Regions from separate parts of the Bacillus sp. N6 genome, predicted to be linked through region 1. Evidence: riboswitches for the same ligand, from Rfam matches in the RefSeq annotation. Region 1 holds a riboswitch; each other region holds the start of a gene.
The links. A riboswitch is a leader RNA that binds a small molecule or an ion and turns the genes downstream of it on or off. The one in region 1 is predicted to bind lysine.
Positions count from the first base shown of each region.

Region 2: linked by a shared signal. The riboswitch ahead of ACUXVC_RS08910 (aspartate kinase) and the one ahead of ACUXVC_RS04390 (amino acid permease) in region 1 are both predicted to bind lysine.
Region 3: linked by a shared signal. The riboswitch ahead of ACUXVC_RS15335 (amino acid permease) and the one ahead of ACUXVC_RS04390 (amino acid permease) in region 1 are both predicted to bind lysine.

Region 1 covers NZ_CM127843.1:841,171-851,376, forward strand. The annotation lists gene ACUXVC_RS04355 (hypothetical protein) at 1-2, opposite strand, end outside; gene ACUXVC_RS04360 (SgrR family transcriptional regulator) at 33-1,793, opposite strand; gene ACUXVC_RS04365 (MDR family MFS transporter) at 1,878-3,140, shown strand; gene ACUXVC_RS04370 (hypothetical protein) at 3,192-3,395, opposite strand; gene ACUXVC_RS04375 (hypothetical protein) at 3,493-3,654, shown strand; gene ACUXVC_RS04380 (type 1 glutamine amidotransferase domain-containing protein) at 3,716-4,231, opposite strand; gene ACUXVC_RS04385 (ABC transporter permease) at 4,513-5,712, opposite strand; gene ACUXVC_RS04390 (amino acid permease) at 5,773-7,197, opposite strand; lysine riboswitch at 7,344-7,525, opposite strand; gene racE (glutamate racemase) at 7,727-8,557, shown strand; gene ACUXVC_RS04400 (DUF3626 domain-containing protein) at 8,668-9,753, shown strand; gene gapN (NADP-dependent glyceraldehyde-3-phosphate dehydrogenase) at 9,832-10,206, opposite strand, start outside.
Region 2 covers NZ_CM127843.1:1,702,828-1,713,033, reverse strand. The annotation lists gene ACUXVC_RS08950 (MFS transporter) at 1-1,420, opposite strand, end outside; gene ACUXVC_RS08945 (PadR family transcriptional regulator) at 1,457-1,996, opposite strand; gene ACUXVC_RS08940 (polyphosphate kinase 2 family protein) at 2,149-2,952, opposite strand; gene ACUXVC_RS08935 (hypothetical protein) at 3,358-3,822, shown strand; partial or broken gene ACUXVC_RS08930 (DNA mismatch repair protein MutT) at 3,852-4,007, shown strand; gene ACUXVC_RS08925 (YndJ family protein) at 4,037-5,662, opposite strand; gene ACUXVC_RS08920 (DUF4166 domain-containing protein) at 5,668-6,279, opposite strand; gene ACUXVC_RS08915 (DoxX-like family protein) at 6,284-7,192, opposite strand; lysine riboswitch at 7,385-7,571, shown strand; gene ACUXVC_RS08910 (aspartate kinase) at 7,774-9,003, shown strand; gene ACUXVC_RS08905 (VOC family protein) at 9,232-9,684, shown strand; gene ACUXVC_RS08900 (helix-turn-helix domain-containing protein) at 9,951-10,206, opposite strand, start outside.
Region 3 covers NZ_CM127843.1:2,969,581-2,979,786, forward strand. The annotation lists gene ACUXVC_RS15300 (DUF2785 domain-containing protein) at 1-689, opposite strand, end outside; gene ACUXVC_RS15305 (hypothetical protein) at 807-1,478, opposite strand; gene ACUXVC_RS15310 (metallophosphoesterase family protein) at 1,629-2,372, opposite strand; gene ACUXVC_RS15315 (aminoglycoside phosphotransferase family protein) at 2,386-3,315, opposite strand; gene ACUXVC_RS15320 (VOC family protein) at 3,330-4,127, opposite strand; gene ACUXVC_RS15325 (sulfite exporter TauE/SafE family protein) at 4,333-5,235, shown strand; gene ACUXVC_RS15330 (GNAT family N-acetyltransferase) at 5,272-5,721, opposite strand; lysine riboswitch at 6,042-6,235, shown strand; gene ACUXVC_RS15335 (amino acid permease) at 6,348-7,814, shown strand; gene ACUXVC_RS15340 (iron-sulfur cluster biosynthesis family protein) at 7,928-8,233, shown strand; gene ACUXVC_RS15345 (DNA alkylation repair protein) at 8,267-9,037, shown strand; gene ACUXVC_RS15350 (hypothetical protein) at 9,152-9,958, opposite strand; gene ACUXVC_RS15355 (HAMP domain-containing sensor histidine kinase) at 10,008-10,206, opposite strand, start outside.

The DNA of each region.
Region 1 (10,206 bases):
ATGGTTTTTCTCCTTTTATAAAAACTTGCATGTTAATACGTGGATGGTTGTATCCATAACTTCGCAAAATTTGCCCAACCGAATGAATCAATTGTTACGTTTTTTAAAGAAGAAGGGTATGTTTTTCTTTTTAAAACGTGATAGTTAAATAAAATGATGTGTTCTGCTTGTAAAAACTCTTCAATCTCATACATGAGTTCATAACGCTTTTCTTTATTTTCTTCTAGTAAAAATGTATCTAGCAAACAGTTAATTTGTTTTTCGTAGTGTGGGTCCATGAACCGATTTACGAAGCAACTTTTATTTTTAAATACATTTAAGAATGCAATTTCATGATTGGCAGCAAACACTTCTCCCATGAAAATAATATCGGCATGTTTATCAATAGAGCGATCCATATAATCTGAAACGGGAAATGGGTGAAGCGCTACTTGTATACCTAAATTTTCACATCGTTCTTTTAAGAAATGTGCGTCATTTGCACTGTCTTTAAATGCGAAGAAATAAATATGTATCGTTTCTCCGTTATAGGTGCTCTTGTTTAAGTAAACTTTTGCTTTTTCTAAAGAGTAAGACCTTTTAGAAGCTTGGCGACTTCTTTCAGGGAAAAAGCTGGATGAAGCAATTGTTCGTCTTCCCTCTATGCTACGAAGTATCGTTTCAACATCATATAGTTCTCTCCAAGCCTTTCGAAAGTAAATGTCGTGATGAGGACCAGGTTTTGTAAAGTTGAAGCCAGCATAAATACAACCTATTTCTTCTATTTGTATATCATGCCTTTCATTTTCTTCTTCATTTGGTAGTTCATAATCAGCATCGATTTGTACATGATCAGGAATACCCCAAAATTCAATACGATCTAATAAAGCGCGCTCTTTAAAATAATGAGTGAACGCTTCGAGTACGATATTGTCTTCAGAGTAATGAGCAAGTTTGAAAGGTCCAGTACCTATATAATGATGATTTTCAATACTAGCATCATGTGGCAAAATTGCTAGTTGTATGGAACTTACATAGTGTAAGAAAAATAAATTTGGTTTTGCTAAATGAAATCGAATTTGCAGTGGTGATGGCGTTTCAATTTGAACAATTTCTTCTGTTAACCATTCGAAAGGAGAGTGAACTTCTTTTAGTCTTTCAAATGAAAATCGTACATCTTTAGAAGTTAAAACTGTTTCGTTATGAAAATATACATCCTTTCGTAAATAAAAAGTCCACGTCAGCCCGTCTTCACTTAATTCCCACGTATGCGCAATGTGTGGTTCCATTTTTTCCGTAACATCGTTATAAACGACTAATGTATCAAAAATTTGACTCGTAAGATGGCTCTCTGTAGTTACAGCCACAAAAGCCGGATCTAATGGGACTATCTTTCTCGATATAGGAATTTTTAATATGTCGTACATATCATTTGAAGGTTCGTATCCAAAATGATGATGTAGTTTATTTTCTATCTTTTTTTGAAGTGCAAGGGGTAGGGGTTCTTTTAAAAGAAGAAAGATATCTTTTAATTTTTCTTGCGCTAACAGTTCATCTGTATAGCATTCAATCGCTTCTACGAAATTATGTATAAATAGAATTTCTGTTTTATTTCCGCGTCCTCGCCCTGGAGTCCAGCTAATTAATTGCTCCTCGCTCATTTTCTTTAATAAAATCTTTACGTTTTTCGTACTGCAATATAAAACATCCGCTAATTCTTGTAAGCTATTTCGTATATGCTGTTGATCCTGTGCATGTAGTCTTAGTCTAATGTAATAGTCCATAATTTTCATATATACACTTCCTTCTATCATAAAAGGGGAAACTCTTTAGAATATTCTAACCTTTTTCTTCCTTTTTTTCAAAGTAAAATAAGTAAGCATAAGGAGGGGGAAACAATGGGATTTTGGAGTATGCATCGAAATATAAAAATTAGAATTATAACTTCGTTTTTAACACGTACTGTGTCCACGATGATTTTTCCATTTATGGCGATTTATTTTTCAATAAAGTTAGGTAGTGCGATTGCTGGTGCGTTACTACTTATTAATGTCATAGCTTCATTAGTAATTGGTTTATACGGTGGATATGTTGGAGACCGGCTTGGGCGTAAAAAGGTTATGATTATCGGTCAAAGTATACAAGTCATTTCCATTGCTTGTATGGGAGTTGCGAATTCGGATTATGTAGATTCACCGTGGTTAACATTTATCTTTATGTTAGTGAATAGTTTAGGATCTGGACTTATGAATCCTGCGACAGAGGCGATGTTAATTGATGTGAGTACACCTGAGAATCGAAAAGTGATGTACAGCATTAATTACTGGGCTATTAATTTATCCATTGCGATTGGAGCGATATTTGGTGGATTACTATTTGAAAACTATAGACTACAATTGTTTATCGTATTAACACTTGTTGCCATTATGACTTTATATGTGATGGCTGTATATATGGAAGAGGTGTATGTGGCGAGAAAAACAGTAGAGAAGAAAAATGTATTAAAAGATATGGCAGATAGTTATAAAGTCGTAATGAAAGATAGAGCGTTTTTAATTTTTTGTGCAGCGAGTATATGTACATTATCGTTAGAGTTTCAAATTAATAATTATTTAGGGGTACGTTTGCAGAAGGAATTTGAAACAGTACAATTTTTCTTCAGTAATGGCTTTACGTTTGATTTAACGGGTATTCGAATGCTGAGCTGGATATCAGCGGAGAATACAATTTTAGTTGTGTTATGTTCAGCACTTCTTATTAAAATGCTGAAAAGCTTCAATGATTTGAAAATCTTATATGTAGGTTTATTCATTTATACAATTGGATTTACAATACTTGGAGCGAGCAATAGTTTATGGATTTTATTAATTGCAGGGCTTTTCCAAACGGTAGGCGAGATGATGTATGTGCCAGTGCGTCAATCTATTATGGCAGATATGGTGCCAAATGAGGCAAGAGGTTCTTATATGGCGATTAACGGAATGGTCTTTCAAGTGGCAAAAATGAACGGGGCATTAGGTGTTATGCTAGGTTCATTTATTGCATCTTGGGGCATGAGTGCTCTGTACTTTCTCGTTGGTATGAGCAGTATTTTATTATTTATGAAGGCAATAGGGAAAGAGAAGTATGAGGATGAGAGAAATGTTTCTCAAATTGGATGAAACTATATAAAAGCGAACCAGTTATACTGGGACTCGCTTTTTATATAGCCTCTAAAACGGATCAACTTCAGCTAAATCAGGATTGGCATTCGGGTTTGTTAATAAGACTTTTAGTTCACCTACTTCTGAGAGAGCGACGAGGATATAACCACTAATGAGGACGATAAGTCCAATGACCCGCAATGTTTGTAGTGAAATTTCACGGCTATTGTCTTCAGAGTTGTCTTGGGTAGGAGAAGGTGGATTGTTGTTCATAATAGAGCTCCCATCTTTTTTTATTTGTATGTGTGAAATCATTATTTAACTTATGGATAGGAATTATATAGTCATTTTCACTATATGAGAACTGCCTATGAAAAGTGATAAGGAATTTTTGGGCGAGAAAAGAGAGGAATCCAAAAGATTATTAAAACTGAACTTTTGGGTTCCCCTCTTTTTATTTATCCTGCTATTTGTGGTGGTCGGATTGCCTGTAAACGACCAGTTGGTGAGGGCTAATAATCAGTGGGGATGAATAAAACCCCACTGATTAATTATTTTCATGTAAATAAAAGGAGGTTAGTTAACCAAAGTATTTATCCTAATATACGCAACGATTCTTCAATAAACGCCGGTATATCTTCTGGTTGTCTACTTGTGACTAACTGATTTTGGCATATGACTACTTGTTTGTCGTGAAAGTTTCCGCCAGCGTTTTTTAAATCGACTTCAATAGATTTATATCCAGTTACATCACGTCCTTCAAGTGTTTGTGCAGTGATGAGTAGCTGAGGTCCGTGACAAATAGCGAAAACGGGTTTGTCCGCATCCATAAATGCTTTACTAAAGCGTACAAAACGCTCATCTGCACGGAGTATATCAGGGGAAAATCCACCTGGTATGAAGAGGGCATCAAAGTTCTCCGGAGAAACATCATCAATACTTTTATCAATTACGACTTCACTTTTTCCTTGCTTACCGTGTACTGTTTTCCCTTTTTCCATTTCAATGGTTGTTAATTCATATTCCTTTTGATTAAAAGCTGCTACCGGCTCTGTGTATTCTGTGTCCTCGAAATAATCCGTTATTAAAATAGCAATTTTTTTACTCATTGCATTCAGCTCCTTACATTATATTGTCGGTTCCAGAATCATCCTTGAGCAATGCCTTTTATAAAGTGAAACTTGAATTCATATTTTTTCATTCCCTCCACTTTCTTTGCCCTGTTAATTTAATAAATACCCTTTTTATTAGGACGTAAACATGTATTATCGTTTTTGTATGTAAAAATCATAAAATATCGGTTGTTTCAGTGATTCTTGTTTGAGGAAGCAAAATAAAAAGCCAAGGAGATAATTTATTTGCTCCTTGGCTTTTAAGATATTTCTTTTCGTTAAAACGAAGAAACGCGTTGCTTCGTTTTTGGTACAATAATAAATTTGATCCAGAGTAACCCGACAATCATAATGATAAGGCTATGTAAAAATTGACCTGTAGCAATGAGTATAACACTCGAAAATACAATGAGTTGAATGCTTAGCAATATAAAGATTAAGCTAAGAAATTGCTTCATCCTTTCTTCAGTATGGATTGGATACAATGCTACAATAATATTTCCCGAAAAATATTTCCACAGTGAACGGAGCTGCATAGAAATCATATATAGAACGATGTAAGCGATAGCGCCTTTTACGTATATATTTGGTATGAAATATAAGGCGAAAGCACCGATCAATCCTAAGCGAATATATATACCGAAATAATCATTCCCGCGTAAAAATGCTAATGTATGTAAATAGAAGAAAGTTGCTCTTTTTTTATGTAATAAAGGTTCAATCCAATTTGTAAGCCATTTTCTTTTATTTACTTGTTTGTTCAGTTGCGGAACATCAGTGAAGATGCTAGCGAATTGATAAAAACGAACGTTCATTTTTTCTTCTTGCTCGATTATGTAATCCCACGGTATTCGTTTTGTAGGCTGTTTTTTCGTATATAGAAGTAGGAAAGCAAGTAGTAAGAGTAATCCGCCTAATATGAGAACATTTGCGGAATAAAACAGCATGTAAATGATTAAGGCATTACAAGTAATACGGATGATCAGCCATATGTTTTTGTCGTGACTATCACGCCACATCCAATGTATGTACATGTTCCAAGCTTTCGTAATCATTAATACGATAAAGATTGTACACAAAAAAGGTACAGTTAATTGCAATGATTGCATAGCAAGTGGAACGAGAATAAGGAACGTAAATAACAATGGGAAAAGCTGAATGATGTAATTGTATAGAAGAGATTTTTTGAAATAAGATGTTAATTTCTCTTCTAGTGCTAGTAAATAGACAGCATCAGGTTTTTGAATAAATGTACGGATAGAGCATCTCGTTATAATGAATGTAAGTACAATCGTTATAATTATTAAAGATATTCCTTTAGAAGGAGATGCTTTTAGAAACTGAGCATAATAATATGCACCAACGCATGAAATAAAGATAAAGCTATATAGTAAACCGTTAATCATACGTGCAAAGTATGTAATGATATTTTGAATATGTTGTTGGAAGCGACTGCTCCATAGCGATTCGATTGACATGTTTTTCACCTCTTTGTTCTATTATATATGTTTTACAAAAGAAAAAACGAGCAAATTGCGTTATGCAACTTGCCCGTTTTTCTTTTCGTTATTTTTTTTCTGATCACGATTCATTAATGGATAGAAAGCAAATCCAATTACGAATAAACCAATTCCGAGAAGGAACGTTTTTATATCGGATGCGCCGGTTTTAATAACCCATAGTGCGTAGCAAAGTGCGATAACTGCGACTATGCCATCTGTAATTCTTGCCCGCATTTCATTTTTATATGTTTCACCAGTTGCGACTAGTTTTAACTGGAAGATTGGTGAAACGAGATATGGAATGAGGTAGGCCAGTGTCGATACGGTAATAACGAATGTATAAGCTTCCGCAATGGTTCCTGATAATGTTGAGAATAGGAATACTTGCGACATAATGTTTGTTAATCGTAATGAGTAAATTGGACTTCCTTTTTTATTTGTTTTCGTGAAGAAGGAAGGGAAGAAACCTTCTTTTGCTGCTTGATAAGGTACTTCTGAGCTTAATAAAATCCAGCCTAAGATAGAACCGAACAGGGAAGTAAGAGCAAGTAATGCCATCAGTTTCCCGCCGCCATGACCCATTGCAGCGTTTAATGCATCTGCTAATGGACGTTCAGAAGCTTGTAATTTATCAACGTGAAGTACACCCATTGTTAAAATTGTAATTCCTAAGTAAATTGCAACTGTAATAAGTAATCCCGCAACTGTTGCACGTTTTACCGTTTTTGGAGAAACAGCACGGTTTGATAAAAGAACGGCTGATTCAATTCCGATAAACGCCCAAAGCGTTGTAAGAGCAGCTAAATTTACTTGTGAAAGAAGACCGTGTGATGCACCTGATTTATCAATCATCGGTGTGTACCATTGTCCAAATTTAGAAGCTTCGAATGCAAATAACGTAACGACGATGAATAAAAGGAATCCAGTTACTTTTGTTGTTGTTGCTAAGAAGTTTAGTTTTCCAGCTCCGCTTACACCATTTGTTAATATAATATGAGTTCCCCAAAGTAAGATGGAACAAATCGTAAATGTAATTAGTTTTCCGACTTCTATGTTAAAAGAACCGATTGAAAATAGTAGTCGCGTATCTTTCATAATTGGGAAGAAGAGTGATAAATATCCCGCAAATGATGTAATGATGGCAACGTTACTTGCCCAGTTTGCAACCCAATATCCCCATACCATACTGAAGCCAGCCATTTTTTTCTTTTTTGGTGTTGAGAATAAAGCATATGCATGACTTTGTGGTCCTGTCGTTAAATCAGGACGACGAATTGCTAAATTACCGAAAACAAGAGCTAGCATTAAAACACCAAACCCTGTAGTTAACCAAGCTAAAGTGACACCGAGTGGGCTTGCTGTTTGTGCCAACGTACTTGGCACCATGAAAATACCAGCGCCAACCATGTTACCGACAACGAAAGCTGTTAGTACCCAAAAGCCCCATTTTTTTTGTTGCATAGAAAATACCTCCAAAGTTAGTATAACCAAGTCAAGCGAGGAGATATGTATGTCTTCTTAGTAGAGAAGAGAAGTCCCAAACAAAACAAAAAAAGCACGTAATCTGCCGCTACATGCTTTCTATCTTATAAGAAACCCACGACATACCTCTCGATAGCTCTCCACAAACGAAACGTTTGTGACAGTTCTGCACTTATTAAATGCAGACCCAGCAAGCGTGCATGGTGGACACGACTTACTTCGGCAACCATTCCTTTCTCATTCCTTCATCAATGCCACTACATCTCCTGAAATGATACTCTTAATGATTGCAACCTCTACCTCACCGAGATACGAATGAGGATTTAAATATTAAATTAACGTCTTTAAGAGTAACAAATGTATTTTTATACGTCAATGGATATAGTAATAATCAGATTATAGAGAAGAGTTTGTGATTAAAAGTAAGAGGGATTGTTATGTGATATTTGAATTTTCGTAATATAATACATGTTATTGGCGCTAGATGATTGAAAAGGGGATGAAATAAATGTCTGTATGTCATAAACATTCAGTAATAGGTGTGTTAGATTCGGGAGTTGGGGGATTAACAGTTGCGAGCGAAATTATAAGACAATTGCCTAAAGAAAGCATTTATTATATTGGTGATAATAAGCGTTGCCCGTATGGGCCAAGAAGTGTAGAGGAGGTGCAATCTTTCGTATTTGAAATGGTTGAGTTCCTCAAACAGTTTCCATTAAAAGCGCTAGTCGTAGCATGTAATACTGCTGCAGCTGCTGCATTGACTGCGCTGCAAGAAGCACTTTCCATTCCAGTTATTGGCGTTATACATCCAGGAGCAAGAGCGGCAATTAAAGTAACAAAGAAAGAGAAAATCGGAATAATTGGAACTGTAGGTACGATAAAATCCAATATGTATGAAAAAGCATTACATGAGCTTGATACATATTTGGAAGTGCATAGTCATGCGTGTCCGACTTTAGCTACAGTTGTAGAAAATCGATTAGAAGATATAGCATATGTCACGCAGCAAGTGAAACAAGCTTTACTTCCATTAACGAAAGAAGATATAGATACGTTAATTCTTGGATGTACGCATTATCCACTTTTAGAGTCCTATATTAAAAAGGAACTAGGAGAGGCTGTAACGATTATTAGTTCTGCAGAAGAAACAGCGATAGAGTTAAGTACGATTTTACAGCACAAAGGAATTTTGTCTGACAATCTGAATCCGAAGCATCGCTTTTTTACAACGGGATCTGTTTTATCATTTGAACATATTGCTGAGCGATGGCTAGGATATCAAATTTCTGTAGAATGTGTACATTTGCCTATGAAAAATGCGTGTATGCATAATTAAGATTTAGTAAATTACTTTTTTAAATAAATCAGGTTCGTTTCATAAGAAGGAAAGAATAAGCTTTTAATTGAAATGATTAAGGTCATTTTAATTAAAGGAGAGGTTTGATTATGGAATTATCAAGATCTCAATTATTTGCTTTAGAGTATATTTCAAAATATGCAGAGAACGAAAAACGTGGGGCTAAAGCAACAATTAATCATATACTTAACATGTGTAATATTACAGATGAAATATTTGAAGAAGCTGTCGCTAATTTAAAATCTCATGCAAGGATCGCTTTACACTTTCATCCAGACAGACTAGATTCGAGTATGAAAAGTGTTGCTGAAGCATTGTTTGAACAAGGAGTATATAAAAGTCAATTTGAAACGTTGCTATCTAATGGAAGCGTATCTGCTTACCCTGGTGGTGAACGTGACCTTTGGGAAAAGAGAATATTTGGAGGGGCATATCAATTAGAAGGCGTAACGAATGATCAACGTCCAAAATACGGAGCGCTAAATTTGATGTTACATCCAGATGGGCCGGCTCCGCGTTTTGGATCCTGTTATTTTCTCTTATCTCCAAAAGTTTCTTCGCGCTCTACATATACATATTTAGATTCACATCAAGATCCGAAAGAAAAGGGGACTTATGAGGAGTTTGATATGATTTTAGCTGCTCTTTTGGAAGAGGCATTCGTAAGAGATTTTGCAATTGGTGAAGGAAATTTGACTCCAACAATAATAATTAATCATTTATTGGCTAATCTGAAAAGGCCGTTTATAGATTTAGTAAGCAAAGAGCCAGCCCGTAATCTTAATCATTATATTGAAGCGCAGATTCATGGAGAGATTTCTCTTAAAGAAGACGTAGAGGTGCTTGTTGCAGATCCTTCATTTAAGGGTACGGTTGTAGGAAGAGTTTTAGAAGAAATTTGCCTGAAGTATGCTATTGATTTGTATTGGCACATCGGTTTTGTACTTATGGTAGACGAAGTTCCGATGGATTTTAGAGGTTCAAAAATGCCATCTTTAGCAAGACGCATTGCAAGGAATCATTGTATCGATGCAAATATAATTGGCTCTGCTGTAGTGGATTTGAAGCGCAATCCATTATCTTGGAGTGATCGTGGCACTTATGAAGAAGTGCTTCAGGAATTAAAATTATTATGGCATGTTTTAGTTCGATTTGGAAAACCAAATCAGAAGTAGAACGAAATACTCCGTTTTTGGAAGTATTTATATAGAAAAGAAGCTGATCTATTTATAGATCAGCTTCTTTTTATAAGATTAAACTAAGTTTAATACAGTTACTTTTTCACGTGTCATAGACTCAAGGCTCTTACGAATACCTTGTGCGCCCATACCTGAACCTTTTACACCGATGAATGGGAAGTGGTCAGGGCCGCGCTCTGTACGTCCGTTAATTTGAACAGAACCAGTTTCGATTTTGTTAGCAATTGCAAATGCTTTGTTAATGTCTTTTGTGAAGACACTTGCTTGCAGACCGAACTCTGATTTGTTAGCAATTTCAATTGCTTGCTCGTCTGAAGAAACACGGATGATTGGAAGGATTGGGCCAAATGGCTCTTCCCAAGCAACTTTCATTTCTTCTGTTACGTGGTCGATTAATGTTGGGTAAATTAAGTTACGCTCACGTTTGTT
Region 2 (10,206 bases), 860 kb from region 1:
TTAATCCCATTGTCATTGCATTTTGTTTCTTATTTATATTCGACTCTAAACTTTGATTCTCTATTTTTTCTTTAGTCATTTGTAAAATTTCAGTTTGCTCAGTACTATTCACATGAATAGTACTCACCTTTTCTTCTGCATAACGATATACTTTTTCTTTATTTACAGTTAAATTGTGAGTTAAGTTAGAGACAAATATTGCGACTGCCAATACAATTCCGACTTGTCGTAACATTGATACAACACTTTGAGAAGCAGTTAACAATTCTCCTTCAAACGAAGACGCACTTAAAACTGTAATTGGCCCCACTACTAAACCATATCCAACACCTAATATCATACATGGAATAATAATTTCTATATTTGTTGAATGAACATCAATCATTTGCAACCAATAGTAGGAAAGCCCCATAATAAGAAATCCTGACAAAATAATAGTTACTTTTCCGAGTTTTTTAATTAAAGTTGCTGCAACTGGTGAGACAAAAAATATCATTGCTGAAATAGGTGTCACTAAAAAAGCCGCTTCAATTTCCGTTCGACCTTGTAGTTTCGTCAAGAACGTTGGAAGCAATACAGTAACTCCAATTAAAAATAAATTACTTAATATAACAACGATAGACGCTCCGACAAACATTCGATCTTGAAATAACTTTAAATTCACCATTGGATTATGAATCTTTCGTTCTACTAAAACAAATAGAATAAGAGAAATAGTGCTAATTGCATAACAAGACAAAGCAATATTACTTTGCCATCCCCATGTATTACCTTTTACTAATATGAGAGTAAATGAAAAAATTGCTGTGCTACTTAATAGTAGTCCTATCCAATCTATTTTTGAGATAATCCGTTCTTCATTTTTTATTTGTAGCATGATGCAACATAAAACGATTCCTATTATACAAACCGGAACATTAACGAAGAACACCCATCTCCATCCTAAATTTTGCGTAATAATTCCACCTATTACTGGTCCCATAGCAGCTGACAATCCTTGTGTTACTCCTAAAATCGCAAGCGCAACATGCCTTTTAGCTAATGGCATAGCTGATACACCAATTACCATACTTGTTGGAAATAAAATCGCTGCCCCAATACTTTGTATAAAACGAGAAAAAATAAGAAAATCACCTGTATTAGCAAAAGCGCAAAGTACCGATCCACCACCAAAAATCACCAGACCAAGAATATACATCTTTGCTTTTCCAAAGATATCAGCTATCCGCCCTAACGGAATGGCAAGTACTGCAATCGTCATTGTATAAACATTTAATACCCAAGACATCTTTTCTAACGAAGTATTTACACTCGATTGTATTGCCGGTAAAGCTATATTCATAATTGTCGTATCAATCATACAAAGAAAGATACCTAGACACATTAAAAAGACAATCTTAATACCCTTTGATTGCTCCATCTTTATATACCCCTTTATTTATTGTGAACGCGTTTTTCATTCTTCTGTTTTATTGTTTTCTTTCGCCTCTAACTCTTCTAATTTTTTCTTCAAAGTCTCCACTTGTGCACTATACGATGCAATACCTACATCTAGTGAAATTTCTTCGACGAAAGTAATACCTACTCTCCACTTTTCATATTTCAATCGAAGATCTGCAATGTACGCTTCTTTTCTTTCAATTTCATCTTTAATCCATTTTTTTATTGTTACATCATCACTATAGTTACCAAAATACATTCTCATTAAAAAATCCGAACGTAAAACATCCTTCTCTACAGGTGTCTGCATGTATTGATAAAATTCTTCACGCCCCTCATCTGTAATAAAGTACATTTTCTTATTCGGTTTTCCCTCTTGCATGACAACCTCTTTTTTTATTTTCCCTTCATTCTCCAATTGTCGTAACGTTGGATAAATCATTCCAAAACTTCCATCAAAAAAATGAGTAAATACGTCTTCAAACACAATTTTAATATCGTAACCAGACAATTCCTTTTGCATTAATAAACCTAAAACAACATCTCTTCCCTTCAAAGTAAACCCCCCACATATTATATAATCAATAATCATATTAACATTGTTAATATGATTATTGATTATATACCTTATTCTGTTAATTGTAAAATGTTTCTAAATAAAAAAGCCCCATAATTTGGTTTCACCAATTCACAGGACCATTTTCTTTTTTACTCTTTAACACCTACATCTTGCAAAACTTCAATATCCTCTTTCATTTCATAATAATAAGAAGGCAATTCTATACCATGTTCTAAGAAATAATCCTCAATGAATGAAATAATGATTTTTAACGTTTTCACACGGGCATACAATTTATCGTTACTTTCAATAATATGCCACTTCGCATTTGGCTTACTTGTTTTTTCAAACATGTCTTCCATCGCTTCAACATACTCATCCCATTTTTCACGATTACGCCAATCTTCGTCTGTAATTTTCCATCTTTTCAAAGGATTTTTCTCTCTATCTTTAAATCTCTTTAACTGTTCCTCTTTACTTATATGATAGAAGAACTTCCCTATTATGTAATGGTCATCTGTTAGTAGTTTTTCAAAATCATTAATCTCATCATATGCTCTCATCCACTCTTCCTTTGTAGCAAAACCTTCAACACGCTCAACTAACACACGACCGTACCATGAGCGATCAAAAATAGTAATTTGCCCGTACTGTGGAATTTTGCGCCAGAAACGTTGCAAATAATGGTAACGTTTTTCATGAGGTGCAGGCGCTCCAATTGGATCTACTTGGAACCCACGTGGGTCAAGATGTTCCGTCACCCGCTTAATTGCCCCACCTTTACCAGCCGCATCCCATCCTTCCATAACAAGCATAACCGCGATTTTTTCTTCTTTCAAAATTTGTTGTAATGCTAATAAGCGCCTTTGATATTTTTCGAGTTTCTTGTTGTACTTAGATTTTGATTCAATTTTTTTCGTTAAATCTACTTTAGCAAGATGTACATTTTCCATAAAACAAAGCCCCCTTGTTGTATGACAATGTTATTTTAACATATTTTTGGTAATTTTTTCATATCCTAAATAGCTTTGTAGAAACATCTCTACACAGCTTCCCTCTCTAATTTCACATATACAAGCACATTTAACTACATTAAAATAAATAATTTATACGGAATTCTTAGTATATTCTTTTTATTAAAACGTAAAAATAGCCCTTTTAAAAAGGGCAGTAATCTAAGTATAGAAAAAACAAATTTATTCTTTCTTACTTCATACGTAATTATGCTAGCTATAAGAGTAGTGAATAAGATATTGATTCACTACTCACAATAACCACTTTACATTATATGGTATATTAACTCGTAAAAAGAAGATAATAACAAGTAAATCCATTAAAGAATGGGAGCTCTAAAAAAAATGAAACGAAAAATATTAACTCTCTTTACACTTATATGTTTAGCACTACCAATGCAAGCTAGTGCTTACACATTTCAGTCACTGCCGATTGCGTCAAAGTCTAAACAATGGTATGTCGAAATTGATAAATCTCATAACTCAAACAAGCAAGCAATCCAGCCAAAACAAGGTGTATTTGATACGTATAGTTTACTCGTAAAAAACATCGGTCATGATGTATCAAATGTATCTGTGGAAATACTTGATAACAATCCTACCTCTAAAGCTACCTTTAAACCTACTACACCTAATGAAAATATTTCTAAAAGTCATACAAGCTTTGACTACATGGTATTCCCATTAGACTTTAATAGTCATAATTTTAAAGTTGTGATCACTTGGGAAGAAAAGAATTTCTCTTATAACGGCCATCCGGTAAATGAAGGTAAAAAAATGAAACAAACATTTGTATTTAATGAAGAATAAGTCCTAATTCCTTTAGGGCTTATTCTTTCTTATGGATACCAATCGATACAGCACTAAAGCTACCTATGCAAACTTGGTTTAAAGAAAGATTCCCATTATTTTTTGAAACAGGCACTTTTGAAATTCAACGTGTTTGGGATAATGAGCTAAATAAACAAATTTCTATGACAATTACCCATACATAAAAAAGCTTGGAAACCCCTCCAAGCCTTTCTTACTTCTGTGCAATTTTTTCAATCTTATAATGAATATGTAAAAATTCAAGTCCAAATAGCCACATGCTATGATGAGCTGTTAACATTTTATCCTTACCCTCTGTAATGATGAAAGTCTCTGCTAACGGTAAACGGATTGTTAAGAACCGAGTATGTAAATAAATCCCCTCATCTCCCTGGCCATTTTCTCTTAACTTACTAGTAATGATTAAATCATGATTATCATTACATAGCCTCAAAATACCAGTCATATTCGAATAAGGTAAAGGCAAGGCGATATTCATATATGTCTCATCCTTATCTGTATGCTTTGAATAAAGAGCTACAAAAATAGATTCACCTGCTTCATTTTTCCTTAGCCAAGCCCTTACATTCTCTCTTCCATCTTCCTCATCCATTACACCAATGATAGAGCCATGCATCGTTTCCCACTTGTCGCCCATTCCTAAATGTATTTGTCCTACATGCTTGCTCATTTTCTCATAACAAAATGCAAATAGGCGGAACCAACGAGCCCATTTAATATTTGATTGCAACTCATACTCTGTTGTATTTTCATAAAAACGAATAATACTTAAAGGTACCTTCGTCACGTCAAATGACTCACTATGAAAATCAGTTATTTGATCAACTAAACCGTTGTATTCCTTACTGCCTACTAAATTGCCGCTATATAAAAAAGCCTCACCAATTGCCACACTTCCTCTTAATTTACTCATTGGTTTCCCATAGTATTTATAATTCGGAACACTCTTTTCGATCATCCAGCCGACAAATGCCGGTAACGCTACTCCAATTCCGTTGACAACACCGTGAATCCAAACCATTTGAGCAATTGTAATCGTCATTACATGCTTCAAATTCCCGTATGAGTATATAAGTGAGAACATAATTGTAACCATGAGTGTACTAGACGAAACGATTAAAAGAATCTTTGCACTGATAGCATTAAATTTTACTCTCCAAACGTAAAATCCATACCCATAAATCGCACATAAATATAGGAACACTGCAAAAAATTCAAATACTCTTGAGTATGTAATTCCTATTGCAACTGTCATAGGTGAAATCATGATGATAAACATAATAGCATCATATACTTTACTTCTCTTTTCTCTTTTTCTCCCTATTAAACCAGCTGATAATGGCAATAGAAACGCCGAATAATGAAAATGCGCTGCTGTGAGTAAAACAATGTCAGAGCTAAAATGCATAATTGAAAGTGTTGCTACTGAAGCAAAAAACCAAAAACCACCTAAAAACAAATAAATAAACGCACTATCTATGGCGATCTCTTCTAACGGCTTCCATCCTCTTTCTAGCAATCTACTTACACCAAATAACGCAACAATTCCTGTATATACAAACCAAACTAGCGCAAATACATTGTAATTTGTGACGAAAGCTAGCATTGCACAAATTGCTGCGATTGGATATAAAAACGATACGAATTTATAAAATAATAAATACGATTCATCTCTTTTTCTTTTATCAATAATACAAAGTGACATTGGTATAAATAATAAAACAGATAATAATATAATTGCTTCAACAGGATTTATATTCGACCACTCATATATTAGAAAAACAACATAACAAGCAAGCCCAAATATTATATTTTTCATATCGTTTATTTCCTTTCCACAAATGTTCCCTTATATGAAAAAAGCGAGCCAATTAACGGGTTTCGTACTTGTACATGAATTCGAAAACACTGTAGTGTTGCATCATAACTTTCAACAATTTTTGCTTCACCATACAAAAATTTTGGTAACGGCATTTTTCTTCCAAACATATAAAACCATTGTTTCTTTGAAGAAATATGCATTGCCCCTAACTCATCGATATGAAAATGCAGTGTAGAAACGAGTATATGTGGTTCGCCAAAATAATCTACAATTTCATTTTCGTTTCCATCCAATTGCATAACTGCGTTAAAATATCTTTTCTTATTATGAAAATAAAAAGTACGGTTCCACCTTACTAATTCTTGTCCATATTCATCTCGCTCAGCTATGTTTTGTATCGTAAATGGAATTTCCTCTCCTCGTTCCGAGAAAAACATTCGAAACTTCGATGCAATTTTTAATATAAATTTCACGAAAAAAGAGCCACCGTAAATTTCATCCATCTTTCCTTCACCTGTAAAACTATTCTCTTCTGTAATCGCATAACGCTTCTGCAATTCAGGATGAAGATTTTTATAGGTATCCCCTAATAATCGTTCATATATATTAGCCATACACTTATCCCTTTCTCGCCCTATTGCAATTTTTCGCTCTTGGTAAATCGAAACTATTTATATAACCGACAATTGATAACCCCATTAGAAGAACATTTAATGTAATCGGATTAAACGGCCCTGTAAAGCTTGCAATATTCGTAAATCCTGCCGCTAATGTTAAAACTAGTAATACAATAATATGCAGTATAAATAATTTTCGTTTTGTTATTGGCAACAGCCATACAACACCGAAAATTATTTCTAACACCCCAATTATTTTAAGTATATATACACTATTTTCATTTGAACCGATTAATACAGAAAGCATCTTTACTTCTTCTAAATGAGTAAAAAGTAGTTTTGGCACTATCCCTTGATATATCCATACAAAAGCAAATAAAAAACATACGAGCCAATACGTCATTGTTCTTCTAATTAGTAACCTAGGATGAAGCCCCTTTTCTAACCATAATTTTAAGGCATCAAAACTCCAAGCAGTCGCCCAACCTAATAACGGACGAAAAATATAGGAATCTATCACATTTCCTATACGACCAAATCTTGTATCATAATCATATTGTGTCTCAAAATGGATGTATTCTTTATTCGGCGTATACTTCCAATAACCACGTCCTATTTGAATAAGAGATAATGTATTATCCGTCCAAAATTTTAAAGAAGAAATTCTTTCACCAGTTTCTTTTCTTATTTCACCTATTGATTCCCCTTCTCCAGCTATTTCAAGCCCAAATCCAATCTTTGTTTTATACAAAAACTTCTGTGGTTCTCCTTCTTTTTTCTCTAAATACGAAATTTCAGTAAAGCGAGCATCCCACTCCGTATGTATATCTGGTTCTTGCGTATATTCCCATAATTTTCCCATCGTCGTGTTCATTTTTGTCGCAACATAAATAGGCTGTTTCCTTTTCATTCTCCCACCTCCTATGCACTATAAGTTTAATGTACATGCAATGAATTTATTTTGCTACATTTTTCACAAACTTCCTCAGAAAAAAGAAAGAATTTTTAAAATATATATAAAACACTTGATTCCCCGAAAAATTTAAATTATTATAAAACAAATGTTACCAACAACTTCATAAATCAAACACTCTCGCCTAAAACGTGAGATAGAGGTTGCGATACTTATGAGTATTCTAATGGAGACACAGAGATGTCTATGAACTTAGATGAAAGGAAGTATTGCCGAAATTGATAAGTTTCTCTGCATTTATCAATTGGGGCTGTTTTCGAATAGAAACAGAACTGTCATATGTACAGACGTGTACGTATGAAGAGCTATCTACAAAAAAGAGATATCATTTTTTATGATATTCCTTTTTTGGCGGTTTTTTTATTAGCTCCGTTTTCTGTTTCCCTTTTCCTGTAACAGCACCATCCTCACTTATTTGAGATGGTGTTTTTTGTTTGTCTTTATGGTAACTACAGGAGTATTGGGATTTATATATTTCCTAATCTATTCTTAAAAATAGACGAAAGAAGGAATTTGTAATGGAAACAATTGTTCAAAAATTTGGTGGCACTTCTGTCGGAAGCGTCGAGCGCATTCAACATGTAGCAAATTTAATTATTGAAGAATATGAACGAGGTCATAGCGTTGTCTCTGTCGTTTCAGCAATGGGAAAAAGCACGGATGAACTTGTCGCACTCGCTAACGCAATTACAGAAAATCCAAGTAAACGCGAAATGAATATGCTTCTATCGACAGGAGAGCAAGTAACTATTTCATTATTAACGATGGCACTACAAGTAAAAGGGTATAACGCGATTTCATTAACAGGATGGCAAGCTGGTATTACGACAGAATCTGTACATAGTAGTGCACGGATTACTGAAATTAATACAGATCGAATTCAGTCTTATCTTACTAAAGGCACGATTGTTATTGTAGCTGGTTTCCAAGGAGTCAGTGAAGATTTTGAAATTACAACGCTTGGACGAGGCGGTTCTGATACAACTGCTGTCGCATTAGCTGCTGCACTAAACGCAAAAAAATGTGATATTTACACAGATGTGACCGGCGTATATACGACGGATCCACGAGTTGTAAAAGATGCTTATAAATTAGATGAAATTTCTTATGACGAAATGTTAGAACTTGCAAACCTCGGTGCTGGTGTATTACACCCGCGTGCTGTTGAGTTTGCTAAAAATCATAATGTCATTTTAGAAGTTCGCTCAAGTATGGAACAAGAAAACGGAACAATTGTAAAAGGAGAATGTAACATGGAACAACAATCAATCGTTAAAGGTATTGCATTTGAGGATAACATTACACGTGTCACAATTAAAGGACTAGAACAAGGCTCGCTTTCAACAGTTTTCTCTACATTAGCAGCGGCACATATTAATGTAGATATCATCATTCAAAGTATTACAAATGAAGGAACTGTACATCTCTCTTTCTCCATTCACTCGAATGATTTAAGAGAAACTTTAAAAGTTTTGGAACAAAATCAAGAAACTCTTCACTACGAATCTGTAGAACATGAAAATCACTTAGCAAAAGTATCAATCGTAGGATCTGGCATGGTATCTAACCCTGGTGTCGCTGCAAATATGTTTACTACTTTAAAAGAAGAAGATATTCATATTAAAATGGTAAGTACATCAGAAATTAAAGTGTCTGTCGTTATTGACCGCCTTCATTTAGTAACAGGTGTTGAGGCACTGCATCAATCATTTATGGCGAAAATTGAGCCTTTAGTGCAAATGAGCTAATTTGATATGCTCAGTAACACTTATAAAAAAATCATATTAATCTACTTCCTTCCTATTAAATAAAGGCTGTTCGTTAACAAGATGCTATATGACATATAAAAAAACACCTTGTCAATTTTTCCTATACTGTGACAAGGTGCTTTTGACTGAAAGGAATTTGTGACTACTTAGTAGTATAATTATGAGGATGATTAAATAATGAACTTTTATACATAAGGAGATAAGACTATGGCAAAAAACAAATTACTACGAATGGACAATGTCAGCATCGTTGTAGAATCTCTTGATAACGCAATCTCTTTCTTCGAGGAAATTGGCTTGAACCTCGAAGGGCGAGCCAATGTCGAAGGTGAATGGGCTGGTCGCGTAACTGGACTCGGCTCTCAGTGCGTAGAGATTGCTATGATGGTCACTCCAGATGGCCACAACCGAATTGAACTTTCGCGATTTCTCACCCCTCCTACTATAGCAGATCACCGAAATGCTCCTGTAAACGCCCTCGGTTATCTACGCGTCATGTTCACCGTTCAAGATATTGACGAAATGGTATCCAGACTCACTAAGCATGGTGCAGAGCTCGTTGGTGAAGTAGTTCAGTACGAGAACTCGTATCGTCTCTGCTACATTCGTGGAGTGGAAGGAATTTTAATCGGTTTAGCGGAAGAACTCGGTAATAAATAAGCAAGTGAAGTTTTGTAAAAAGGCACTATCATTGAATAAAACGTAGACTCTTAAGCGATTTTATTATTATATTTTCAACCCCGTCCTAAATTTAGAACGGGGTTATGCTTGTTTGAGCTTTTAAAATTAAATAACTTTATTATCATTTTACATATAGATTTCAAGGATCTACCCAAATAGCTTTCATATTACAAATATCCTAAAGTCATTATAATACAATAAAAATATTCGTTATACCCTTTCCTAGGAAATATAACTAACTCTTCTCACTTTTTATCACATATATCTTTTCGCTCTTTCTCTTGAAAAAACGATTTATATTCATTCAAAATAACTTTCTTCACATTCGAATAAAAAACCATCATGAATAGTGCAACTCCTAATACAAATACTTGTATTCCTTCATAATCAATGCATGCACTCATAATTAGCAATCCAAACCCAATATAAAAACCAAAATCATTCTCTTTCTCAAAATCCTCATCTTCTTCATCAATATGTATTTTTTCTTTAATATTCTGT
Region 3 (10,206 bases), 2.1 Mb from region 1:
TGTCGGATGTCCTCAACAGTTGCTATACTATGTAGCCAATTGCTCCACTCTTCTTCAGTTAAAAGCTTTTGGTTATGTAACGACATAATTGGCTTTACTAATCTCTCATCCTCAAAGTGTACATATACGTAATCACTCAATCGAACCTTCTGACGAACAGCCGCAAGAATCGCATATGAAAACTCACGATTTTGAATTGTACGTGCTAACGCATCGAGCGCATCTGCTGCATGTGCAGTAGAGTGTGCCCAGCCTTTTCCTTCTACGTAGCCCCTTACATCTTCTTCTAAATATACATATTCCAACACTTGTTCTGCCACACTGTACAATTGTTCTTCCGATAACAACGGTTCTCTTTCATGAACAGATAAAATAAGTGGTGGAATTAATACGGAGAATGCACGTTTAAATACAGAGTCTGTTCCCTTTTCACCAATTTTATAAAATAAATAATCAGGACTAATTGCTTGTAACATTAATCCTCTTAACTCTTTTTGTCTAAATACATCATTTGTAATCCATGTGTGAAGCGTACTATAAATTAAATCATCACGTAATTCAGCATCAGGTGATCCGATATAATCTAGCATCCATTGCGCATATGGATATGCATCTACGTCTTCTGGTACAGCATAATTGTTATTTTTAATTTGTAGTAGTTCTTCTTTTAGTTCGAGTACTTCATTCATTATATTTCTTGTCCCCTTTTTGCGTTTTTTATTGTCTTATCCCCTTTTATTTGCTTCATAAAATTAATTTAATTATAACAATAAACAAAAGGCTATACATATATTTCTGATTATGTATTACGCTCTTTCATGAAATATAACTTCTGGATTTCCTAAATCACTATTCTTAAATATAACATTCGCACACTCTTTTGGATTATGCTCATCTATATACATCTTACAGGCCGCATGATATCTGTTCAAAAACATCTTCTCTGCTTCTTCATAACTTCCAAAAGCTTCAGTTTCCCGCTTCGCACCACGTTTTCTCGCAATCTCAAAATTTGTATCTACAAAGATTTTGTAATCAAATAAATACGCAACGTCTTTTTTCAATAGAAACGTTCCATCTACTATTAATATCATATTTTGCGTGGCCAATAGCGGCTCATTATGTACAGACATATCCGTTATTAAGTTATGAGAAATCGTTTCATACTGTAAAGTCCCGTTAGGTCCTAAAGGCATTAATAATCTTTCTTTGAAAGCTGTATAATCGTGTGCATCTTCATAATACCCTCTTGCAGATTCTTTTCCTTTTGCATAGCGAATCACTCTTGGATTATGAAAATCATCAATGCTTGCGCGTGTTACTGGTAATCCTCGTTTTTTTATTTCTTCCGCTAATTCGTTTGCAAATGTTGTTTTTCCTGATGCTGTAATACCACTTACTCCAACTCTTGTTGGATAGGTTAAGTTTAGCTTTACAATATGATCTGCAATTTCTTTGATTCGTTGTTTTCGGTTCATGATATCTCCCTTTATAATTAGTTTACATAATATAATTATAAGTAACAATCCATGTCACTATTTGACGGTAAATTGATATCCTTTGTCGAATCGTTGATATATTTTAAGTTATGATAGATATATTTGAAAAATTGTTGATATATTATTAGCTTACTTCCCCTTAAACCCCCGATATAAGGCCGTCCGTAACTCTTGCTTATACTCTTCAATTTCTGGCATTTCGAGTTCTTCTGCTAATCTGATAGCTAATTCAATATCATACGGTACTCGTACAAGTTGAATAGAAAAGCTCGCCGCTTCTTTTTCATTATATGTTCCTTCAAATATTAAATAGGAAGCTTGCGTTATTTCAAGTGGGTTTCCTACGCTACCGGCATTACATAACGTTTTCCCTCTGAAATTTTGAACGAACGCTTGGTGAACGTCACCGTAACAAACGACATCTGGTTTTCTTTCCCCTTCTATATTTTCAGTCAAATCACTATTTTCGAACATACTAATACGCTCTTCTCTTGAAGCGTGTGGTTGAATTCTTTCATATAAACTTCTCGGTGAGGCGTGGAACATACGAATGAGTTTGCCGCTCATAAAAAATTCGATTGAAAATGGTAAACTTCTTAAATAGTCGTTTTGTTCTTCTGATAATTGTTTTTGATGCCATTTTAATGCTTCAAATTCAGTCGGCTTTGTAATAAAATCATCCCAGTTTCCCATTACGACTACTTCACATTCTTTACGAATGATTTCAATTGCTTCACTGGAATGAGGTCCTTTTCCTACTAAATCTCCAAGACAAATAATGCGCTCGATTCCTCTTAATTTAATATCATTTAACACGGATTCTAATGCTTGAATATTACCGTGAATATCTGAAATTACTGCTATTTTATCCATATAAATTACTCCTTTATTTATTAAATTCACTTGATTGATACCATTTTGGAATATAAGATGAAAAATGATTATGATCTTCTAAAATTCCATTTAATCTTTCCTTCATATCATCTAATAAATATGGTGTGCTTCGGTTTGTCCATACGATATCAGCCGGGAATATCATTGCTGCATATAATGAGTACAGTTTCCAAAAATGTAGATCAGGTTCTCCTCCGCAATAACCGTGAACTTGTCCAACCGCAAATGGTTTGCTTATATTCGTTGTAAATAGTGCTACTTTATAAAAATCATGAATAGGATCACCAATATCGAATCTAGCAAAATCAATGACAGCCCGAAACTCATTTTGGTCAATCATTATATTAGCCGGATGAAAATCGTCATGTAAAAATACGATGGGACGATTTTTTAATAAATCTTTATGATTTCCTACAAAATCTATCACTGTATTTAAACGAAAAAAGTCTACTTCATATTCTTTCAACGCTTCTAAGTATCTCTCATATTTACTCCATATAGACATTTCCCATGAATTACTTTTATCTTCTTTTTCAACTAAATGAATCTTTTTTAGTACTTCTCCAGCCTTTTTTCCAGCCCTATACTGCTCTTCTGTAGACAACGTTCTTAATATATCTTCACCATCTAATCCATCAATCCATTCAAAAACTTGTACACATTTATTGAATTTAGTAAGACTAATAAAATGAATTAATTTTGGCATAGGAATATGTAAAGAATCTAGCTGCTGCATATATTCATATTCTTCCTGCTTCCGTTCAAAATATGATGAATCGCATACTTTAATAAAATACGAGGCCCCACTCTCTAATTCAATTTTATATTTCTCATCGAATGAAAAGCCTTTTGAAATAACAGTCGCTTTTAACATACGAGGCCATTCTAGTTTTCTCTCTATCTCTCTAAGCATTTCTTCCACAACATTCACCTCTATTAATATATGTACAAACTACCTAGCACTTCATGCTCTCGTTTATTTCCACCTGTAAACTCTACTGCAAATGGATTTTCGCCATTCTTATTCAAATGTTCTAGCACTAGCCCTTCTTCAATCGGTTCACAAAACTGTACATGAATATCTCCAAACACTACACTTTGACACTCAGCATTCCATTTTTCATTTTTCACAACTGAGCTTGTAGATAGTCCCATTACTTCTTTCCATTTCCGCACCGTTTCTCGAACGTTTTTCACTGCATAATGGATCGTTTCAATTTGTTGTACTTTGTTTTTATGTTCCGTAATCGTTCCAATGTTACGTAGATCATTTCTTCTTTCTTCGTCCGTTTCATTCCACTGTATAAAGAAAGGTAATTTCAGTCCTTTCTCTTCTTGCTTAACAAATAACATTTTCCATTCTAAAAGCCGGCCATCTTTTCTCATGCGTTTCCCTTCAAATGGCCCTATCGTATGTAAGCCGTGCTTCTTAAAGTTAACTACTAGCTCCTCAATTGCATCTGTTCGGATTGCGATTTGTAGCATTCCTTCTCCATTTTGTAGTTTCACCACTGTTTCTTGTACTAATGGATTTTCTGCTTCTTTCGCTTTTTCTTCATGTTGAACTGCTAAAAATTCTATGTATGATAAGTCAAAATAACTTAAACTATTCCAAGTACCCCAGTTCGTATGCTCTCCGCCTAATACAGTATGAAATCCAAGTTCCTGCATTTGTTTTGCCGCTTCCTCCGGTGTACCATGAACTGTGTGAACGAGATGATCAAATCGTAACATGTCTTTCTCCCCTTTCTCTCCATCCTTTTATTGTATATTTTATTTTTCTTTCATTCAATTCAAAAACTTTAAAACCTAGTTGATTTATACGATTAATATGTATTATAATGAAACAAATTTAATTATTGCTGATTGGAAAAACCAAAGGCACTTTTCTCATACGGGAAAAGTGTCTTTTTCATTTATTATTACAGGGGGATTATTTATGCAGAAATTAATTGTCTTTGCTATTATCGGATTTTTCGCTCAATTGATCGATGGAGCACTTGGAATGGCGTATGGGGTAACGTCTACTTCACTATTATTAATGTTTGGTATTGCACCGGCTGTAGCTTCCGCGTCCGTTCATTTAGCTGAAGTGGTTACAACTGCAGCTTCTGGCGCATCTCATATCAAATTTGGAAACGTTGATAAATATACAGTTTCCAGGCTTACATTACCTGGGGCAATCGGCGCATTTGTTGGGGCATGTTTTTTAAGTAATTTGCCTGGCGATGTAATCAAACCGTACATTTCCGTATTTTTATTTACTTTAGGGGTTTATATTTTATTACGATTCATCATTCAAAAACAAATTGTCACTTCAAATAAGCGTATGTCTGCAAAACAACTTGTGCCGCTTGGTTTATTCGCTGGATTCGTTGATTCAACTGGTGGCGGTGGTTGGGGGCCGATTACGACGCCTGTTCTTCTAGCAAGAGGAAATGAAGCTAGAAAAGTTATTGGATCTGTAGATACGAGTGAATTTCCTGTTTCACTCGCTGCAACAATTGGCTTCTTCATCTCACTTGGCTGGGAACAAGTAAGCTGGGTTTGGGTATTTGCGTTAATGCTTGGCGGTATTGTCGCAGCTCCAATTGCTGCATGGTTAGTTCGTATCGTTCCAGCACATTTACTTGGGGTATTAGTTGGCGGTCTTATTATCTTTACGAATATACGTACACTGCTTACTACATTTAAAGTGGATCCAACTATTATTTCAATTTCTTACGTTGCAGTTGGTCTTGTCGTTATTATTTCTATTTTCATCGCTGTTCGAAATCATTCCAATCGTCCTAACGCATCAACCGCTGAGTATCCAAATGATCAGAAGCAAATGCTACCATAACTATAAAAAATACCGCCCAATTTAGAGCGGTATTTTTTATTTTTCTATTTTCCAATTAATCATCGTTTCTGTAGCATTTACTCTCTTCATATGTAACTTTTCTAAAACACGAATCGAACTATAATTATCTAGAAGTGTCTCTGCAATTATTGTTTCTACCTCTCCTGTTTTGAAAGCCCAATCGATTAGTTCTCTTACAGCTTCTGTTGCATAGCCCATATTCCAATATTTCTCAATAAATCCATAGCCAATTTCCACTGTTTGATTCTCGTTTGGTTTCCCTTTAAACCCAATATCACCTAAAACGCTATCATCTTCTTTCCGAAGAACATACCACGCCCCCCATGGTAATAAAGCCACATCTTGTTTTACATTCTTTACATGCCCTACAATATGCGGGCCGCTATTGTATCCTTGCTCGTTAGCGACTTGAATCCTCTCTTCTGTACACGGCACTATATAGAGCCTTTCTGTTTCTAATTTCATTTTGATTTCCCCTTTTTGCTTAAACGTTACTCTAATTATAACAAATAATATGGCTTTATTATGAATGTCGAATTATATTTTTCTGAATTTTCTTTTAATTTAGAGGGTTTTTCAATATTTTTTGCGAAACATTTGTATAACAATTTTTTCTTTGCTTATTGCTACATAATAGTAGGTTCGGGTGGAGTTTTGCAAGCGTTTCCTATACAATAACCGATATTTTTTGACTTTTCCTAACAAAATATCTTGCAATATATTCAGAAAGTCATTACAATTGCCATATATTAAAAATCTTAGCAATATATAAATCCTCATCAATCCGATGAGGTAGAGGTTGCGACTTTTAATAGTAAAACGGACGAGACACAGAGAATGTCAGCTGACTCCGTTTGAAAGGAAAAGTTGCCGAAGTTTATATTTCTTCTCTGGAAATATGAGCTGGGGCTGTCTCCGAAAGGAACAGAACTGTCACGTTTACAAAATTACCGTGTAAACGTGGGGTGCTATCTTAACGGAAGGGTATGATGGGGTGGTTATTTGTGAAACGTTCCGCCAAATTCCTTTGGCGGTTTTTTGTATTTTTCTCCCCCGCTCCTTCCTAACCTACAAGAAAAGGAGTGTTGAACATGAATAGCGCAACAAATCAATCTACCTCTAAAACGCAAACTACACAAGGACAAGGTGAATTAAAACGCGGATTAAAATCTCGTCACCTTACGATGATTTCTCTCGGTGGTACAATTGGTACCGGACTATTTCTTGCCAGCGGTGGTGTCATCCATACAGCTGGACCTGGTGGCGCATTAATTGCATACGCCGCAATTGGAATTATGGTTTATTTTTTAATGACAAGCTTAGCTGAACTTGCAGCTTACATGCCTGTTACTGGATCTTTTAGCACGTATGCAACAAAATTTGTTGATCCATCACTTGGCTTTGCACTTGGATGGAACTATTGGTATAACTGGGCAATTACGATTGCTGCTGAACTTGCAGCCGTAACATTAATTATGAAATTTTGGTTCCCAGATACCCCTTCTCTTATTTGGAGCGGATTATGTTTAGCTATTATTTTCCTTTTAAACTATTTATCTGTTAAAGGGTTTGGTGAATCTGAATATTGGTTCGCACTTATTAAAGTAGTTACGATTATTATCTTTTTAATTGTTGGTTTCATGATGATTTTTGGAATTATGGGCGGTGAAACGGTTGGATTTAAAAACTTCACTGTTGCAGATGCACCATTTAACGGCGGTATCATGGCAATTATCGGTGTGTTTATGGCAGCTGGTTTCTCATTCCAAGGTACTGAACTATTAGGAGTAGCTGCTGGTGAAACGTCTGATCCAGAACGTAATATCCCAAAAGCAATTCGTTCAATCTTTTGGCGTATTCTTTTATTCTATATCCTTGCGATTCTCGTTATCGGTTTATTAATTCCTTATACAACTGAAAGCCTTGCTGCAAGTGATGTTACAGTAAGTCCGTTTACACTTATTTTTGAAAAAGCGGGCGTTGCCTTTGCTGCTTCTGTTATGAACGCTGTTATTTTAACTGCTGTACTATCTGCTGGTAACTCTGGTATGTATGCATCAACTCGTATGCTTTGGGATTTAGCACGCCAAGGAAAAGCACCAAAGTTTCTTGGTAAATTAGATAGCCGCGGTGTACCTGTTAACGCGTTAATCGTAACGTCAATTGTTGGTAGTATTGCTTTCATTGCTTCTTTATTCGGTGATGGTGTTGTATACATTTGGTTATTAAACGCATCCGGAATGTCTGGTTTTATCGCATGGGTTGGAATTGCAATTAGTCATTACCGTTTCCGTAAAGCATATATCGCACAAGGAAAAGATTTAAATGACTTACCATATAGAGCAAAATGGTTCCCATTCGGTCCAATCTTCGCATTTACACTTTGTATCATCGTAATTTTAGGACAAAACTACGGCGCATTTATGGGTGAAGCAATTGATTGGAACGGTGTACTCGTTTCTTACATCGGTTTACCACTCTTCTTAGTACTATGGTTAGGTTATAAATTTACGAAAAAAACAAAAGTGATTCCACTTGATAAATGTGAACTAAAATAAAGTGAAACGAGCAAACAAATTTGTTTGCTCGTTTTTTGTTGCAAACCTCTTTACTTCCCTATTGCTCCTGTTTTTGCAATAATAAAGGAAATATAAATAAAGGTTGGGATATAATGAACATTCGCATTACTGATGAAGCGAAAGCAGCTATACATAGATTAGAACGTGAAGATAAAAAAATCGTTCGCATTAGAGGAACAATGACGAACTCTTGTAGTATTTTCGTTGATGTCGATTTAATTTGGGATACATATAACGCAGATGATGTTGTATATGAAGATGCAGAGCTTATCGTACAAATGGATTCATTCACGAAAGACTACACTGGTGATACGGTGAAACTTGATTATAAGACGACAGGTTTTAGTGTTACGACTCCGAGTGAGACTTTGGTTTATGGATTGTCGATTAAAAAATAAAAATTGTTTTCATTTGACCACCGAGGTGAAAAAATGGGTAAATATGTTCCGTTAAAATTTTTATTTAATGAAGAATTAGCAGAAAAAATAGCTGATTCTATTTGTAAACACGATCCTTGTTTCTCTAAAAGCATCTTTGTAGATTCTGTAGCTTGTAAAGTTGAAAATTTAGAGTTAAAACAGCGTATTGAAGTAATTGCAGATGAATTACACAATGCTTTACAAAAAGATTTTAATGCCGCAATACATATATTACTGAAAACATTAGGACCAGAAAATACAACAGAAGTAGGCACATTTACAAATGGATATATGTACATGCCTATTGCAAAATACGTTGAAAAATATGGGCTTAACGATTTTAAAATCTCGTTTAATGCAATGTATGAAATAACGAAAAGGAATACTGCTGAATATGCCATTCGGCCCTTTCTTGAAACATACCATGAAGATACACTAAACATATTACAACAGTGGATTCATGACGAAAACAGCCACATTAGGAGATTAGTTTCTGAAGGTACAAGACCAAGGCTTCCTTGGGCTAAAAAAATAGGAGCTCTAAAAGGTGATTTTAAGTACAATTTACAACTTCTTGAACCATTAATGAATGACCCTTCTAAATATGTTCAAAAATCTGTAGCCAATCATATTAACGATATTACGAAAGAAGATAAAGAACTCGTTTTTCAGTGGTTACAGCAATTACGTGATAAACAGCATCCTATTAACTCTTGGATTATAAAGCATGGGTTACGAACGGTGATTAAAAATGGTACTTTACCAAAAGATTTTTGTTTTTGAGTATATTAAATAAAAACGCTATCTTTTCCTATGATTCTAGAAAAAGAATAGCGTTTTTTTACTCGTCCAGCATTTAGTAGGTATAACTTTTTATATTTCAAAAGACTTTTCTCTCTAAAAATATTTTTCATACAAATTTTCACATTCTAAAAAATCTATAAATTTCTTATAATGTGTCACTGTTCTTTCTAAAGCAATCATTAAAACAAAAATAAAATAAATTGCTTGGATTCCATTCATATAATTAAAGAGTGATTCAAATATATATACAATACTTGCAATCATAGAACAAAACCATAAATAAAACTTCATTTTCAGCTTTTTAATTTTTTGCTTAGTTGTCTTACAATACTGGCCATGAACTCTTATAAACAAATAAATTGCTGTATGTAAAATAATAATTGAAAATTGAAAACTTCGATTGTCCTCCGAACTAAATTCAGAAAAATCTATTTCTAATGAATGTAATACTATCCAAATAGAAAATAAAGATAGCAGAAATACATATAAAAAACCAATTAATAATTCAAAAATAAAGAGCCAAGGTTTATTTATGATTGAGTAAAATGGATTTAGATATTTTATGGTTAATAAAAATTTTCTCACTAAATCAGTAATAATAATTGATGTATTAGTTATATTCATATAGAAAAGTAATGTTATTGGAACTAATAACATTATAGTGATGCCCCAAACAGTAATCTTAATGCCTGATAAAAAGAAAACAGCTCCATAAATTATAACTGAAAAAATAAAAGTTGATACTGGAACAAACATTAAAAATGTAAAAGTTCTTATTATGATTAAATCCCCTAAAAAATCTTTTATTATGGAAACGTGTATTTTTTCCTCCTTGTATTTTTTCACAGTATCAACTATTTCTTTCTCAGATAAAAGAAAACACTTCAATCTATTAAACATAAAAAAACCCCTTTATATTAAAAAGATTAAAATATATACCAAACTGTTATTAAAATTTCATAAAAATAATTGTAAATTTTGTATAAGCATTTTTTTCACTTTCAACTGTAATTAAGGCGTGATGTGCCTCTATAATAGCTTTGACAAGTGCCAATCCAATTCCGGTCGATCCGTGCTTTTTAGAACTACTTGATTTATAGAATCGTTCAAAAATATGAGGTAATTCTTCAGCTGAAATTCCCTCTCCA